DNA from 3 places in the Ethanoligenens harbinense YUAN-3 genome. Region 3 is predicted to be linked to each of the others. Evidence: riboswitches for the same ligand, from Rfam matches in the RefSeq annotation. Region 3 holds a riboswitch; each other region holds the start of a gene.

Region 1 (4,701 bases), 1.1 Mb from region 3:
CGGTCCAGGATATAATGGGAGAGGAACCCATAAAAATAAGAAAGGAGAATCTTTTTTTCCATTCCTTCGGCTTTTTTGCAACAATCGGCCATAAACGCAAAATTCTGATCCATATCCTGCTCATGCATCAAGCCGCCGATCCGGCTGAGCATACGCCAATGCGGATGCACGGGCGGTGAGAAAAAGAGGAAATCCGGCCCTTGCGACCCCCATACATACATATTGCCGCTGAGCATGTCGTCAATACATGGCGGCGCGACCATTTCGCTGAACAGATAATGTGTGAGGATGGCAGGCATCGGGTCATCTCCATTCTTTTTGGTCTGATGCGGAAATTGATGTGCGACGGCGCGGTCAAAGGCAGTCAAAACAAGCACACCTTGTCTATTTTACTCCGAAAAAGGAAAATGTGCAAGAAGCCGCGCCCGGTTTCCGGCGGACAGCACAACAGGTCGGGGGCCGTATACGGCCCCCGACCTGTTGTGAGATCCCACCTACGAAAGGAGATTATGGTTTACGGCGGCGTGACAGAAGCAGCACAGCCGCGGCAGCCAGTGAAACAGCGACCACAGCGCCTGCCGGGGCGCCGCCGCCTGTATAGGGGTTGCTTACGCCAAACCCGGTGCTGGGGGTTACCCGCTGCACGGAGGCTGACGTGTTCCGCAGGTCGAACAGCCGTTTGCCGCCATGCTCCAGCATCTGGTATGCGGTGAGGGCTTCCAGTGCCTGTTGGGTTGCAATGGTGTTCGCGCCTCCGCCGGAGACATGGGCAAAAGCGCCGCCCGAAACGGCAAACGAAAGCAGGTTGGAAAGCGGAGAGTTGCCGTTTTGCAGGAACTGCGCATCAGACGCGGGGTTGATGCCGAGCGAAGAAAGCGCGATGATGACCTGTGCGGTGGACTCGGACGCATTGGTGGAGAACCCGCCGTTTGCCCGCTGTTGCCCGGCCAGATAGGCCAGCCCTTTGGTAACGGCGGCCTGCACGCCGGTTTCGCTGATATGCGGGGCCAGAGCGGTCAGTGTCATGGCGGTGATGTCCACATCACTGTATCCGGTGACCAGGCCGAACCCGCCGTCTTTGTCTTGTGCGGCAAGAAGGGTGCTCAACAATGACGCTTTGCTGACGGTCGCGTTGGCCGGCGGCGTGTAATCCGCGCTGTCCAGCGCAAGCAGGGCGAAGATGTATCCATTCAGCCCGGTGCGGCCGACATTGGTCTGCGTATACAGCTGATTCACCAGATTGGCGCCGTTGAAATTAGTGGGGTCGGCACCCGCTGCCCGAAGCACCAGCACATATTTGGCCAACGTGATGGCATTCAGGTTGCCTTCGGCGATCGCAGCCGCAGCATCCGGCAGGTAGGCGCCCGGCACGGGGTATCCCGCCCGCGCAAGTGCGAACGCCGTCCAGTCGGAGGTATCGCTTCCCAGCGCAGCCGCCGCGCCTTTTACCGCACTGGCAACCGAGGTGTCCAGCGCGGAAGATGTAGTAGGCGTAGAGGTGGTGGAAGAGGAAACGGAAGAAGAACCGGACGGAGAACTGGAAGAAGAACCGGAACTGCTGGATGCGTCGGCGGATACCGTGAGGGGCGCGTTGTCAATCCGCACGAGCAGGGGGGCGGGGCCGCTTCCGTTTTTCTCTACCCGATAGGTGTAATTGCCGGCGGCGGGTGCAGTAAAGGTAACGTCTCCGTTCGTGTCCGTCGTCTTGCTCTGCCCGTTGAACGTGACCGTCGCACCGTCCACATTGGAGGAAGTGCCGCCATCGGAACCTGTTACATGGAATGTAAACGGTTTTCCGGCCACAGGCGTGGCGGGGGATAGGCTGACAGAAGGGTAAAGCGTGCCCGGCCAGGCAATGAACGCCATCACGATATCGTCTCCCGCGGCAGGCTTGAGGGAACTGACGCCTACCGATGCGCTGGCGCCGTTTTGATAAATACTCCAGAAATAATAGGTGCCGTTTGAGGAGCTTCCCGATTCGCCGCCAATTGAGTTAATGTAGTACCCCATGCTGTCGGAATAGGACTGATCGTATGGGATATGCTCGGCGTCCAGGGCGGCTGTATATGCCTGCTCCAGTGTTTCGTCCGATGTCAGGGGCACATCTTCGTTCAGATACGTTTGAGTGGCACCTTCGATGCGCAGGTGGAAGGTGCTTTGGGCGGCGGCTGCCGCCGACAGGGGGATGCCCGCAAGCAGCAGCGCAAACGCGCAGCAGATGCAGACCCAGTTTCGAAATGCTTTTTTCATCAAACCACTCCTTTGTTTTTTCTGGTGGTCGGGGGGCAAACGAAAACGGCCTCTTTTCCCCAAAAGGAAAAAAGACCGCAACAAGAAAACGGGTGAATACCCTGCAAGGCCGTTTCCATGTTTGTCCTCTCCCTCCGAAAGGATTACACCGCACTTTACAGGCAGGTCTTCTGGCTTGGCATCTTCCTGTTTTTCATCCTTCCCGGTTTTGCAACCAGTGGATGGGCCCGATTGGCCCCAAGGAAAAACAGTCCGCCTCACAGCAGCGGGGGCTGCACCGGTTTTGCACCGGTTTCCCTATTATCACGGCGAATAGCCGCGCACCTGCAAAGAGTTTAATTCTATTGTAACGGAAACCCGCCGCGTCGTCAAGGGAAGGGAGCGGGAACGGGTTTAGAAAGAGCGGTTTGTACGGCGTCGATCCGCGCAGAGAGTGATGAGCCAAATCTGCGGTGCCGCCCAGATGCGCACCGGTGGGCCCACCGTACCAATGCCATTTGAAACGATGACGGTGGTGCCGGCGTTTTTGATGACGCCGGTCAGATATTTCAGTTTGAACCGCGAGGGCATAAAACCGGTGGGCGCCCATTTGCCCAGCAGGCTCACCTGACCGCCGTGCGTATGCCCGCAGAGCATCAGATCAATGAGGCTGAACGGCAGTTGTTCGGCGTAATCCGGGTGATGCGAAACCAGTATCATGAAGTCGTTCGGGCGCGTTTCCGCCAGCATGGGGGAAAGGTCCTGCGTGGCGGTGGTGAGGTCGGCCACACCGCCGACCCGGATGCGCGCGCCCCCCTTTTCCAGCCAGTATCCTTGGTTGTCCAGCGAACGGATGCCCGCCTGCCGCATGCATTGTTCGGAGAGTTCCGCATCCGTATTGCGGTCGTGATTGCCCAGCACGCCGTAAACGCCAAACGGCGCGGTGAGCGCGGCGGCCTCACGGAAAAAACTGGGGATATGTGCCCGGCTGTGGCTCACATAATCGCCGCCCAGCAGGACCAGATCGGCGTGCAGGCCGTTGGTGAGCGCTACCAGTTCTTTCACACGCCCCAGAGGGAAACTCCTGCTATGGTGGATGTCGGAAAGAAAAGCAACGGTCGTGCCGTCGAATGCGGCAGGCAGATCCTGCGATACCATGCGGTATTTCCGCAGGGTTATTTTCTCCACTCTGGTCACGTTCCGGCCTCCAGATGCAAAATCATGCCGCGCATGCACGGCATGGGCTTTTTTGTGCCTTCTATTATACCATATTACGCGCGGCAGGGTATGTCTTTGCAAGGAAAAATGGATGAAATCTTTTGGCGGCATGAAAACGGCCGGCTGCACGCCTGCATTGTGTTGCAAAACAAAAAGAGGGACGATAAACGTCCCTCTTTTTTTGCAAACGTGCAGTAGAAAAATTCGCTGAAACAGATTACACTCTGAAGAGCAGGTCGGTATAGACCGGAACCGGCCAGATGTCGGCAGGAACGATGGGTTCCAGCGTGTCGATATCCGAACGCAGGTCGTTCATCGCCGAAAGGACATTTTCGCGATAGGCAAGCGCGGAATCAAAGTTGGTTTCCAGCGCGCCGGCAGCTTCGGCAGCCGCTTTGAGAGCTTCCGCCTTGGCAACGATGGATTTGGACAGGCCCAGCACTTTTTCCAGATACGCGGTGTTGCCGCTTACATCCACACCGGCTGCCTTGAAGGAAGCGATGGAATCCGAAAGGGTCTTGGCATATTTGAATGCCGCGGGTACCAGCTGACGGAACGTGATGTCCACCAGTGTGAGCGCTTCGATGTTGATGATCTTCGCATAGTTTTCGAGCAGGATCTCATAACGGGCGTCGATCTCTTTGCCGACCAGCACACCGTGTTTCTCAAGCACATTGCGGTTTTTCTCATCAAGCAGCGCCTTGATGGCCAGCACGGTGTTCTTGATGTTGGGCAGGCCGCGTTTTTCCGCTTCCGCAACCCACTCGTCGGAGTAGCCGTTGCCGTTGAAGATGACGCGTTTGTGGGCTTTGAAGATTTCGCCGGCAAGCGTGAGCGAGGCTTTTTCGATATCGCTGGTGCTTTCCAGGCGGTCGGCGATCTGGCTCAGGGCCTCGGCCACGATGGTGTTGAGGACGAAGGCCGGGCCGGCGACATTGGCGTAAGAACCGCACATGCGGAATTCGAACTTGTTGCCGGTGAATGCAAACGGCGAGGTGCGGTTGCGGTCGGTTTTATCTTCCGTGATGACAGGCAGGGAAGAAACATCCAGATTAGTCTTTTTGGCTTCCGGAGAGGTGAACTTTTTGCCTTCTTCCACCGCGTCGATCAGGCTTTCGAGTTCCTCACCGACGAACACGGAGATGATGGCGGGAGGCGCTTCGTTGGCTCCCAGACGATGGTCGTTTCCGGCGCTCGCCACAGACGAGCGGAGCAGCTCGGCGTATTCATCCACCGCTTTGATGACCGCCGCGA
Region 2 (4,701 bases), 500 kb from region 3:
GACGTCCATTTCACATATGGGTAATACTGCACATAGACCGTGCCCGTCAGTTGCCCCAGCACACAGGCCGCCACGGCGGCCGCGATCACCGCCAGGCAAATCGCGTCCCGTCCGCAAAAACGGAAGATGGAAAACGCCGTCCGTCCAGGCAGGCCGTAGCCGCGTGCCTTCATGGAATCGGCGGTTTCCACCGCATTTTCCAGCGCCCAGGTGATGAGGATAGATAGGATGCGCATCCCATTGCGCGCCCGTTTCCAGAGATTTCCCGCACCCGTCCCCATCCCGATGGCGGCCTGCGCACGGGAAATGCGGCCGATCTGCGTTTTGAATCGCGGAATCAGCCGCAGAGTCATCGACAGCAGCAGCGCAAGCGACGGAACCGCCCGGCCGAACAGATACAGAAACTCGTCGGATGTGAATACCTCGTTGCAGCAGAAGAACCACAGCAGCATCGCGGCCAGCATCACGGACGCTGCCGCTCCGAACAGCACCGCCTCCAATGTGACGGGGTTGTCATGGATATAAAACAGCATCGTCATGCCCTGGTGGACGAACAGCGGATTAAGCACCGCCACCGCCGCAAGCATCGGCAGCGTGAACAGCAGGCTGAACCGCAGCGCCCGCGCGCGCCCGAGCAGCACCGCATACAGCATGGCGGCTGCGAACGACACCCCCAGAAACACCGGATGCATAAGCAACAGCGTGCAGATGACCACCGCCGCAAAAAATGCGAAATGGACGAGGGGATGATAGGACTGGAAACGGTTCATCATGATCTCCTCAGTTGGCGGCACCGATGTCGTGGCCGAGGTCGCAGGTGTAGGCAAAGAGCACCGTGTCTCCGCTTTTGAGCGTATACTGCGACACCCCATAGCCGGGGAACGTGCCGTTGACCGCATAGTCCCATCCACTGAGCGGCCCCGCGTCGAACTCATAGAGGTTGTTGATGCCCTCGATGTATTCGCCTGCGGCCGAACCTTTATGCTCCATCTGGATACCGTTTTTTTCGCAGACGGACACAAGCAGGTCGTAGACCGTCGCACCCGGCTTGACCGCCATGGAAGTTTCCGGCAGAATGACACCGTTTGCAGGCACCACGCGGTGGTCCTGCTTGTTGGCGGAAAGGCTGCTCCAATTCTGCACGGCCGTGTCACAGCGGATGGAGATGTTCACCCGGATGGTCTGCGGGGCGGGCGCAGAGCTCACCGGCATTTTCGGCGCGGACGAGACCGGCGCGCTTGATGCCGGCACGCTTGATGCCGGCACGCTTGATGCCGGCACGCTTGATGCCGGCACGCTCGAAACCGCCGGCGGCGCAGCGGACGACACCGCATCCGCCTGCACCTGCGCGAGCAGGTAGGGACCCGTGTTTTCGGATACCCGGATGGTGGCGGCACCGTTCACCACCTGCGCCGTGCCCGCCTGCCACAGGGCGCCGGGCTTCCCGGCGTAAAACGGATAACTGCCGTCCGCCCAGCCCTTTCCCACCGTGATGCGCAGGGAGGCCGCGCCGGGATAGCTTCCCTTTTGCTCGAGCGTAATCTGCCCGTAGGTCTGTGCGGTATCCGTGCCGTTCGGTGATACCGTCACCGGTTTATAGGAAATATGCAGATCAGCTTCGGCCGGTTTGCGGATATCCGGCCCGACGAATGTCCACGAATAGGAAACGCCGCCGCTCTTGCCGTTGTAGATAGCGATGCCTCCGCTTTGTTGCAGCCGCTGGAAATCGGCTTTGCGGACCACGCCATTCGCCGGGACGGAAGCAACCGTCGTCCTGCTTCTGGTGTTTGCGGTGCAGCCCGCAAACACCGCGGTGCAGGCGACCAGCAACGCGAACCAGATGGCCATCACGCGCTTTTTCAAAACATCATCCCCATAATCTGTCGGCCTTCGAGTTTGCAAATAAAAAAGGCCGCGCGCGGCGGCCCCGATGCTTCCCACGCTTTTAGCGCGGGAAGCAAGCAGCCGCCTTTCCTCCGAAAGAAGCTCTGTTCCACGCGATGCGGCAGGTCTCCTGACTCGAATTCTTCCGCCGCCCCGGCCTTCCCGATCTCCCGGTGGCACAAACGGAGCGTTGTCCTTCTCACAGTAGCGGAGGCTGTCACGGTTTCGCACCGTGTTCCCTTGTTTCCCGCATGCACGCGCATGCGACCGCATCGCTTGATTCTGTTTTTTATCACTCAGGCTGTATGCGCCGTTCAGGCTTCGTAGGCGCGCACCCGAAATTTGGCACCGATGGACGCGGCGATGGCGCGGCTCTCCTCGATCTGCGCGGGAGTGAGAAGGTCGAGCACCGTCATCGTCACCGACGGGATATACCGCATGCAGTCTCTGGCATAGGCCAGCACGGCGTCATACGCCGCGCGGCCGAAATCGCTGCGGCAATAGTGCTGATAGGTCGCGGCATCCGGCGCGTTGAGGCTGATGGACACCGCATCCGCCAGGCCCGCCAGCTCTTTGGCGGTTGCCCGACCATGGATAAGGTCGGCCAGTCCGTTGGTATTGATGCGCACCGGCAGCCCCGGCGCTTTTTCCTTGGCTCTCCGGATCACGTCTTTCACGGCGTCCAGCCGCTCCAGCGGTTCGCCGTAGCCGCAGAACACCAGTTCTTTATATTTGGACAGATCGTTGGCAAAGATGGCGTCCACGATCTCCTCTACGGACGGCTCGCGCTCCAACCACAGGCTGCCCGATCCATACGCGCCGTCTCCCTCGTTGCGGATGCAGAACGTGCAATGGTCGGGGCAGCGATTGGTCACATTGACATACAGCCCGTCATGTACCGGATATGTGATGGTCATACGGTCTCCTCCCCTCGGTTGATGCCAAACAGCTCGCGCGCGTTTCTCGCCGTCACCTGTGCGGTCTCCTCCGCGGAAAGCCCCATCATCTCGCCCATGCGGGCCAGCGTATGCGTCAGCATGGAGGAATCACAGCGCCGGCCGCGCAGCGGCTCGGGCGCCATATAGGGGCAGTCGGTTTCGCAGAGCACACGGTCATGCGGCAGGGTTTCCAGCACGGCGCGCGCCTTTTTGTTGTTCTTAAACGTGACAGACCCCGTAAAGCCGAGGTACAGCCCCAACTTGAGCAGCTCGCGCGCGGTCTCGGCGCTGCCGGAATAGCAATGCACCACCCCGCGCGGACGGTATTTCTGCAAAAATGCCAGCGTGTCGGCATGCGCGTCGCGGTCGTGCACGATGACCGGCAGGTCCAGTTCTCTGGCCAGCTCAAGCTGGCCGGCAAACCATTTGTGCTGGAGCTCGCGCGGGACATCCCAGTGATAGTCCAGCCCGATCTCCCCGATGGCGGCCACCGGAAAGGATTCCGCCAACCGCTTGATCTCCGCCAGGTCACCCGAGGCGGCGTCCGCCGCCTCTTCGGGGTGGATACCCACCGCCGCGTGACAGAACGGATACGCTTTAGCCAGCTCCACACAGGCGGCGCTGTCAGCCGCCGTCGTGCCCGCATTGAGCACATCGGTCACGCCCGCGGCGGGCAGACCGCCCAGCACGGCCGCACGGTCGGCGTCAAACGCATGGTCGGCATAGTGCGCGTGTGAATCAAAGATTTCCATATTATTACCGGACCTTCGCGCCGGAAGGAATAGCGCCGTCCACAAACAGTACACGCGCGGCGGCACCGTCGTCGGCCGCCAGAATCATCCCCTGGCTCTCCACCCCGCAGAGTTTGGCGGGCGCGAGATTTGCGACCAATATGATTTTTTTACCGGGCAGGTCTTCCGGCGCATACCATTGCGCGATGCCCGAAACCACCTGGCGCGCTTCGCCGCCCACATCCAGTTCCAACCGAAGCAGTTTTTTCGATTTTTTAATTTTTTCGGCGGCTTTGATCTCGGCCACGCGCAACTCCACTTTGCCGAACTCGTCGATGCCGATGCGCGCCACGCCCGCAGGCGCGTCATCCGCTTTCTTCGCGTCCGCTTCGGCGGTCGGAGTTTCCGCCGGGCCGGGCGTGATCTGCGCCAGCGCTTCCAACTCAGCCGGAATGTCCAGCCGAGGGAACAGCGCCGCCCCTTTTTGCACACGCAGGCCGTCGGGCAGCACATCGAACCGTGCGGTGTCCGACCAGTCGGGCACGCCTTCAGGCAAGCCGAGCTGTCTTCTGATCTCCGCCGCGGTAGCGGGCATGAACGGCGCGATGCAGACGGAGATCAACCGCACCGATTCGCAGAGGTTGCGCAGCACCTGCGCCAGCCGGGGCTTATCCGCCTCGTTTTTGGCCAGTATCCACGGCGCGGTCTCATCAATGTATTTGTTGGTGCGGGAAACAAACTTCCAGATATCCGCCAGCGCGTTGGAAAACTGGAACGCATCCATATCCGCTTCCACGGCTTTAGCCGTTTCGGCCGCCAGCGCACGCAACTTGTCGTCGAACGGGCCGGATTCTCCTGCGGCGGGCAATACGCCGCCGAAATACTTCTCCACCATCGCCACCGTGCGGGAAACGAGATTGCCCAGATCGTTGGCCAGGTCGGCGTTGATGCGGCCAAGCAGGGCCTCGGTGGAAAACGTGCTGTCCGCCCCGAACGGGATCTCCCGCAGCAGGAAGTAGCGGATGGCGTCCACACTGTACCGCTTGCAGAGCAGCACGGGATCGACCACATTGCCCTTGGATTTGGACATCTTATCCCCGCCCAACAGCAGCCACCCGTGCCCGAACACGCGCTTGGGGAGCGGCTCG
Region 3 (4,701 bases):
GTGCCATATGACTGCACCCACGCGTTTTTTGTAAAGAGGAACCCGTCGAGCTTCTCACCGAAGTATTCCACCATGTCGTTGCGCTCGAACTCACCATGTACCAATACATCCAGTCCGATTTCCTCCTGCAGGGCGATCACATCCGCGATTTTCTGCCGGATGGCCGCATGATATGTTTCCGCCGTGATCCGGCCGGCTTTATAGTCCCGGCGCAGGGCGCGCACCTCGCTTGTCTGCGGGAAGGAGCCGATGGTTGTGGTGGGCAGCAGCGGCAGTTTCAGCGCCGCCTTTTGGATGGCGCGCCGCTCTTCGAATGCCGGGCGGCGGATGAAATCATTCTCCCGCAGGCTGGACACAGCTGCGCGCACGTCGTTGAAACGGAACGCCGCATCCTGCTTGCGCGCGAGAATGGCCCGGTTGCGCAGGAATGCCGCGTCCGTCGCCCACGCAGCGTCATCCGACAGGCGCGCCAGCTCAGCCAGTTCCTCCAGTTTTTCCTCGGCGAAGGCGAAATGCTCGCGGAAGGTTTCCGCAAGGTCCGGTTCGTTATGCACGGTGTAGGGTACGTGCAGCAGCGAACAGGAGGTGCCCAGCACAAGTTTGCCCGGCTCCACTGCTTGCTCCAGCCGGTGGATCAGCGCCAGCGTCTGCTCATAATGGTTCACCCAGATGTTTTTTCCGTTGACCACGCCGGCAACCAGCGTTTTGCCTTCTGGAAATCCATGCTGCTCCACAAGCCGCAGATTTTCCGTACCCTCGATGAAATCCAGCCCGATCGCGTCGAAATCCATACCGGTGAGCTGCGTGTAGCTGTCGCGCACATCGCCGAAATAGGTCTGCAGAAGCACGCGCGGGCGGCCCGGCGTGGCCAGAAGGCCGTCGTAGAGGGTGCGGAACAGCGCGAGGTCGTCCTCCGTCAGGTCGGTCACGAGGAAAGGCTCGTCGAGCTGCACCCACTCCGCTCCCAGCTTTTCCAACCGCAGGAGCACGCTGCGGCACACGGGCAGCAGTTCCTCCGCGAGCATGCGCAGCGGCTTGTCCGAGCGATTTTCTGCCAACCGCAAGAAGGTAAACGGCCCGACCAGCACCGGCCGGGTACGCACACCGGCCTCCAGCGCCTCCGTAAACTCCGCGAAGGGTTTCTCCGAGCCGCAGGCAAAGACGGTTTCACCGTCGATCTCCGGCACGATGTAATGGTAGTTGGTGTTGAACCATTTGCGCATGGGCAGGGCGTGCACATCCCCGTGCGTGCCTTGATAGCCTTTCGCCATGGCAAAATACGTGTCCAGTGCGTTCAGCCCCAGGTCATGGTAACGCTGCGGCACTGCGCCGAACAGGACAGCCGTATCGAGCACCGTGTCGTAGAGCGAAAAGTCGTTGGACGGAATGAAGTTCACGCCCGTCTCCCGCTGCCTATGCCACTGCCGCCGACGCAGCTCTGCGGCGTGCTGAAGCAGTGCGGGCCGGTCCAGCTCGTGACGGAAATACGCTTCCGTCCATTTTTTGAGTTCCCGGTCCGCTCCGATGCGCGGATACCCGGTCACCGATGTTTGTTTCATGTTTCTTCCTCCGAATGATGCAGGAGGAAATAGACACAACTTTTTGCACAAAAATTGTCCCTATCTCCATTCCCAGAGATGAGAGCAAACGATCCGGCAGGTCTCCTGGCTTTCTGCACTGCGCGGCCGCGCCTTCCCGCCGGAACGGCAGTGGCACTGTGCGGCTGCGGACACAGGTTACAGTAGTGGGCGCTGCCCGCGATTTTCACACGGTTCCCTATTCTCCTCCGGCAGGCAGAGGCACCGAATCGTCTTTGCCTGTTTTTATTGTAGTCCCGGAGAACAAACAACGTCAATCTTGTTTCCGCTGTTTGCGTCCTATTTCGGCAAACGAAAAATCTATGGTTCGTCATTTAAAAAGGCTATAGCGGCTTCGGCCGACACCTCCGTGCGCATGCCGGCCGGTTTTCTACGATACCTGCCGGTGACCCAAGGCGAGGCGAGCGGCGCTCGCCGGGAACGGTCTTCGGCCTTGTCAATCATGCTTATGACGGCGCCTGTCCAGGCGATATCGCGTCAGGCAGCCGAACACGGAACACGGCGCCGCCCCCATCCGCATTTTCGGCCTCCACGTCTCCGCCCATCAGCCGAACAGCCGCCTGCGCGATGGCCAACCCCAAGCCAAAACAGCCGTTCGTGCCTTTATAAAAGCGCTCAAACAAATGGGGCAGGGCATCCGGCGAAATACCTGGACCGTCATCCGCGATGGAAATCGTTGAATACCCGGCCTCCATCCGCAGCGAAACCGTGACCGACGTGCGTGCGTACCGCAAGCCATTGGAAAGGATGTTTTCCACACTTTGGGCAAGCAGGTGTTCATCCCCCATCACCACAGCGGGATCGGGCGGCAGACGGAGCCGTATCTCCCGCCCGCTCTGCAAAACCAGTCCGCCCAGCCGTTTGGCGCTTGCGGGCAGCGCTTTGCATAGATCGATGGGAACCGGCCGAACGTCGTATGTCCCGCTGTCCAACCGGGAAAGCGTGAGCAGTTCTTCCACCAGTCCCGTTATCCGCGTGCTTTCCCCTGCGATGATCTCGGCCGCGGCTTTGGTATCGGGCACAACGCCCTGTGCGATTCCCTCCGCGTAACCCTGTATTGACATCAATGGAGTGCGCAGTTCATGGGACGCGTTTTGCAGAAATGTTTTCTGGGCGCGGTCATACGCTCCCAGCCGCTCGGCCATCCGTGCGATGCTCTGCATCAGTACGCGGAACTCCAGAATATCGGTAGGCAAATCTGTCGGTGTGGCAAATTTGCCCGATCCGATTTGTTCGGCAGTTTGGCAGACCTGCCCAACTGTTTTGGAGAAACGCGCGGCAATGCGGCGCGCCACCAGCACGCCGATCAGAATGCCGCCGACCATAATGCAGATGAGCAGCAAATTGGCCATGCTCAAAAGGCGGTTGGCCAGATCCAGATGAGCCAGCAGCACCAGATACACCGTATTGCCCGGAACGGCAAGTGTGTCCATATACAGCAGATAGCTGTTTCCGCCCAGCCGGATCTCGGTGACACGGTTTTTTACGGTTTTAACGGACAAGCGGCGTTCCACTCGCCACAACGAGGCCGCGCTGAGGGGGTCGGTGTTTTTAGGGAAAAGAAGCTGTTTCCCACTGTCGAACACCAACACATCCGCGCCGTTCGTGGACAGCTCTCCGCCATGTAGCGAACCAGACAGTTTCCGCATCGTTTCGTCCAGTGCCTGCCCCTGAAACGCCGACGGATCACTGTCCAACAATTGAACGGCTGCCGCATGCATGGCCTGCGCTTCCGTTTGCAAATCGGCGCGCGCATTTTTTTGAACATAAATACGCAGAAACACGTTGAAAATAATCAATGTGAGCAATGGAATGAGAATGATGAGCAGCAGGGTAGGCGTCAGAATTTTACGTCGGAGGGTCTTCATCGTGCGGTCCTTTCTGCGTCAATTTGAACCCAAAGCCCCACACGGAGTCGATGGAAAACGATGCGCCTGCCTTTACCAGCTTTTTACGCAGCCGCTTGACCGTATCGTCGGTCGCCCGTGTATCCACTTCCGTACCGCTCCCGTATCGCCACACATGCCGGAGCAGTTCCGTGCGGGAGATGGCCTTTTCCCTGTTGCGCGCCATGTAAACCATTAGATCGTATTCCGTGGGCGTCAGGTCAAGCGGCACGCCGTTCAAGGTGGCCTCCCGCGCGTTCAGGCGAAGCAGCAGGCCGGCATAAGAAAGCGTATCGGCATCCGCTTGTAGGTTTGCGCTTTCCCGGCGCCGGAAGAGGGCGTTGGCACGGGCCACCAGTTCCATGGGAGAAAAGGGCTTGGTGAGGTAATCGTCCGAACCGAGCGTCAGCCCGGTGATGCGGTCAAATTCGCTGTCCCGCGCCGACACGATGATGATAAACGTGTCACTGATCTGACGTAGACGCGTACAGACGGCCAGACCGTCCGTCCCCGGCATCATCACATCCAGCACCACCAGTTCTGCTGGCCGCTGCTCAAATGCCTGCAGCAGCGCGTCGCCGCTGTCAAACGTCGCCGTGTCATAGCCGCCGCTTTGAAAAAACATCTCGATCAGGTTGCGGATATGGATCTCATCGTCTGCGATATAAACCAAGTGTTTCATATGCTTCACCCACTGCTATTGTACCGGTTTTGCGGGCGCAGAGAAAGATTTGACGCAATTTTGCCGCAGTTTCTCCGTTGTTTTGCGTGAGGCGTCCGTCGTACAATATGCACGTAGGAGGATGATGCATATGCAAAAGCCCATGCGGAGAATTCCGGCAGTCCTGTTCGTCTGCCTGCTGGCGGCGGGTTTGTTCACGGCCTGTGCCGGCGAAAACAGGCGGAGCGGGCGTTCTTCGTCGGACGCGGGCGCGCAGCAAGCTCTTTCCGCCGCGTCCGGCAGACAGCAGACTGTTTTATCCGGACAGTCTTCCGATCTGAACGGCGTCGAAAAAACAATGAGTGATCTGAGCGGAACACTAAACGGATTAGACCATGTTTCTTCCGGCGACGTATCTTTGCCGGATGCCTGAACAGAGGGAGCAGTGATTTCAATGAAGAAAAAAACCATAGCCGCCGTGTCCGTCATCTGCGTAATCGCTATGCTGGGCACCACCGCATTTGCCGCAACAGCCGACACGTCCAAAATAGACTCG

Evidence for each region. Region 3 has a riboswitch for cobalamin ahead of metE (5-methyltetrahydropteroyltriglutamate--homocysteine S-methyltransferase). Riboswitches for the same ligand answer to the same signal wherever they lie in the genome.
Region 1: it holds a riboswitch for cobalamin, as region 3 does, so the genes downstream of both, ETHHA_RS14475 (DUF4430 domain-containing protein) here and metE (5-methyltetrahydropteroyltriglutamate--homocysteine S-methyltransferase) in region 3, are expected to answer to the same signal.
Region 2: it holds a riboswitch for cobalamin, as region 3 does, so the genes downstream of both, ETHHA_RS14830 (DUF4430 domain-containing protein) here and metE (5-methyltetrahydropteroyltriglutamate--homocysteine S-methyltransferase) in region 3, are expected to answer to the same signal.

Annotation. Positions count from the first base shown of each region.
Region 1 is NC_014828.1:1,205,929-1,210,629, forward strand. It holds gene ETHHA_RS05560 (zinc dependent phospholipase C family protein) at 1-299, opposite strand, end outside; gene ETHHA_RS14475 (DUF4430 domain-containing protein) at 508-2,250, opposite strand; cobalamin riboswitch at 2,394-2,593, opposite strand; gene ETHHA_RS05570 (metallophosphoesterase) at 2,644-3,426, opposite strand; gene ETHHA_RS05580 (glutamine synthetase III family protein) at 3,665-4,701, opposite strand, start outside.
Region 2 is NC_014828.1:2,778,507-2,783,207, forward strand. It holds gene ETHHA_RS13075 (energy-coupling factor transporter transmembrane component T) at 1-827, opposite strand, end outside; gene ETHHA_RS14830 (DUF4430 domain-containing protein) at 781-1,863, opposite strand; cobalamin riboswitch at 1,988-2,171, opposite strand; gene ETHHA_RS13090 (TIGR04100 family radical SAM protein) at 2,199-2,801, opposite strand; gene ETHHA_RS13095 (TatD family hydrolase) at 2,798-3,574, opposite strand; gene metG (methionine--tRNA ligase) at 3,579-4,701, opposite strand, start outside.
Region 3 is NC_014828.1:2,282,807-2,287,507, reverse strand. It holds gene metE (5-methyltetrahydropteroyltriglutamate--homocysteine S-methyltransferase) at 1-1,559, opposite strand, end outside; cobalamin riboswitch at 1,638-1,822, opposite strand; gene ETHHA_RS14685 (sensor histidine kinase) at 2,045-3,466, opposite strand; gene ETHHA_RS10740 (response regulator transcription factor) at 3,447-4,166, opposite strand; gene ETHHA_RS10735 (hypothetical protein) at 4,297-4,578, shown strand; gene ETHHA_RS10730 (hypothetical protein) at 4,600-4,701, shown strand, end outside.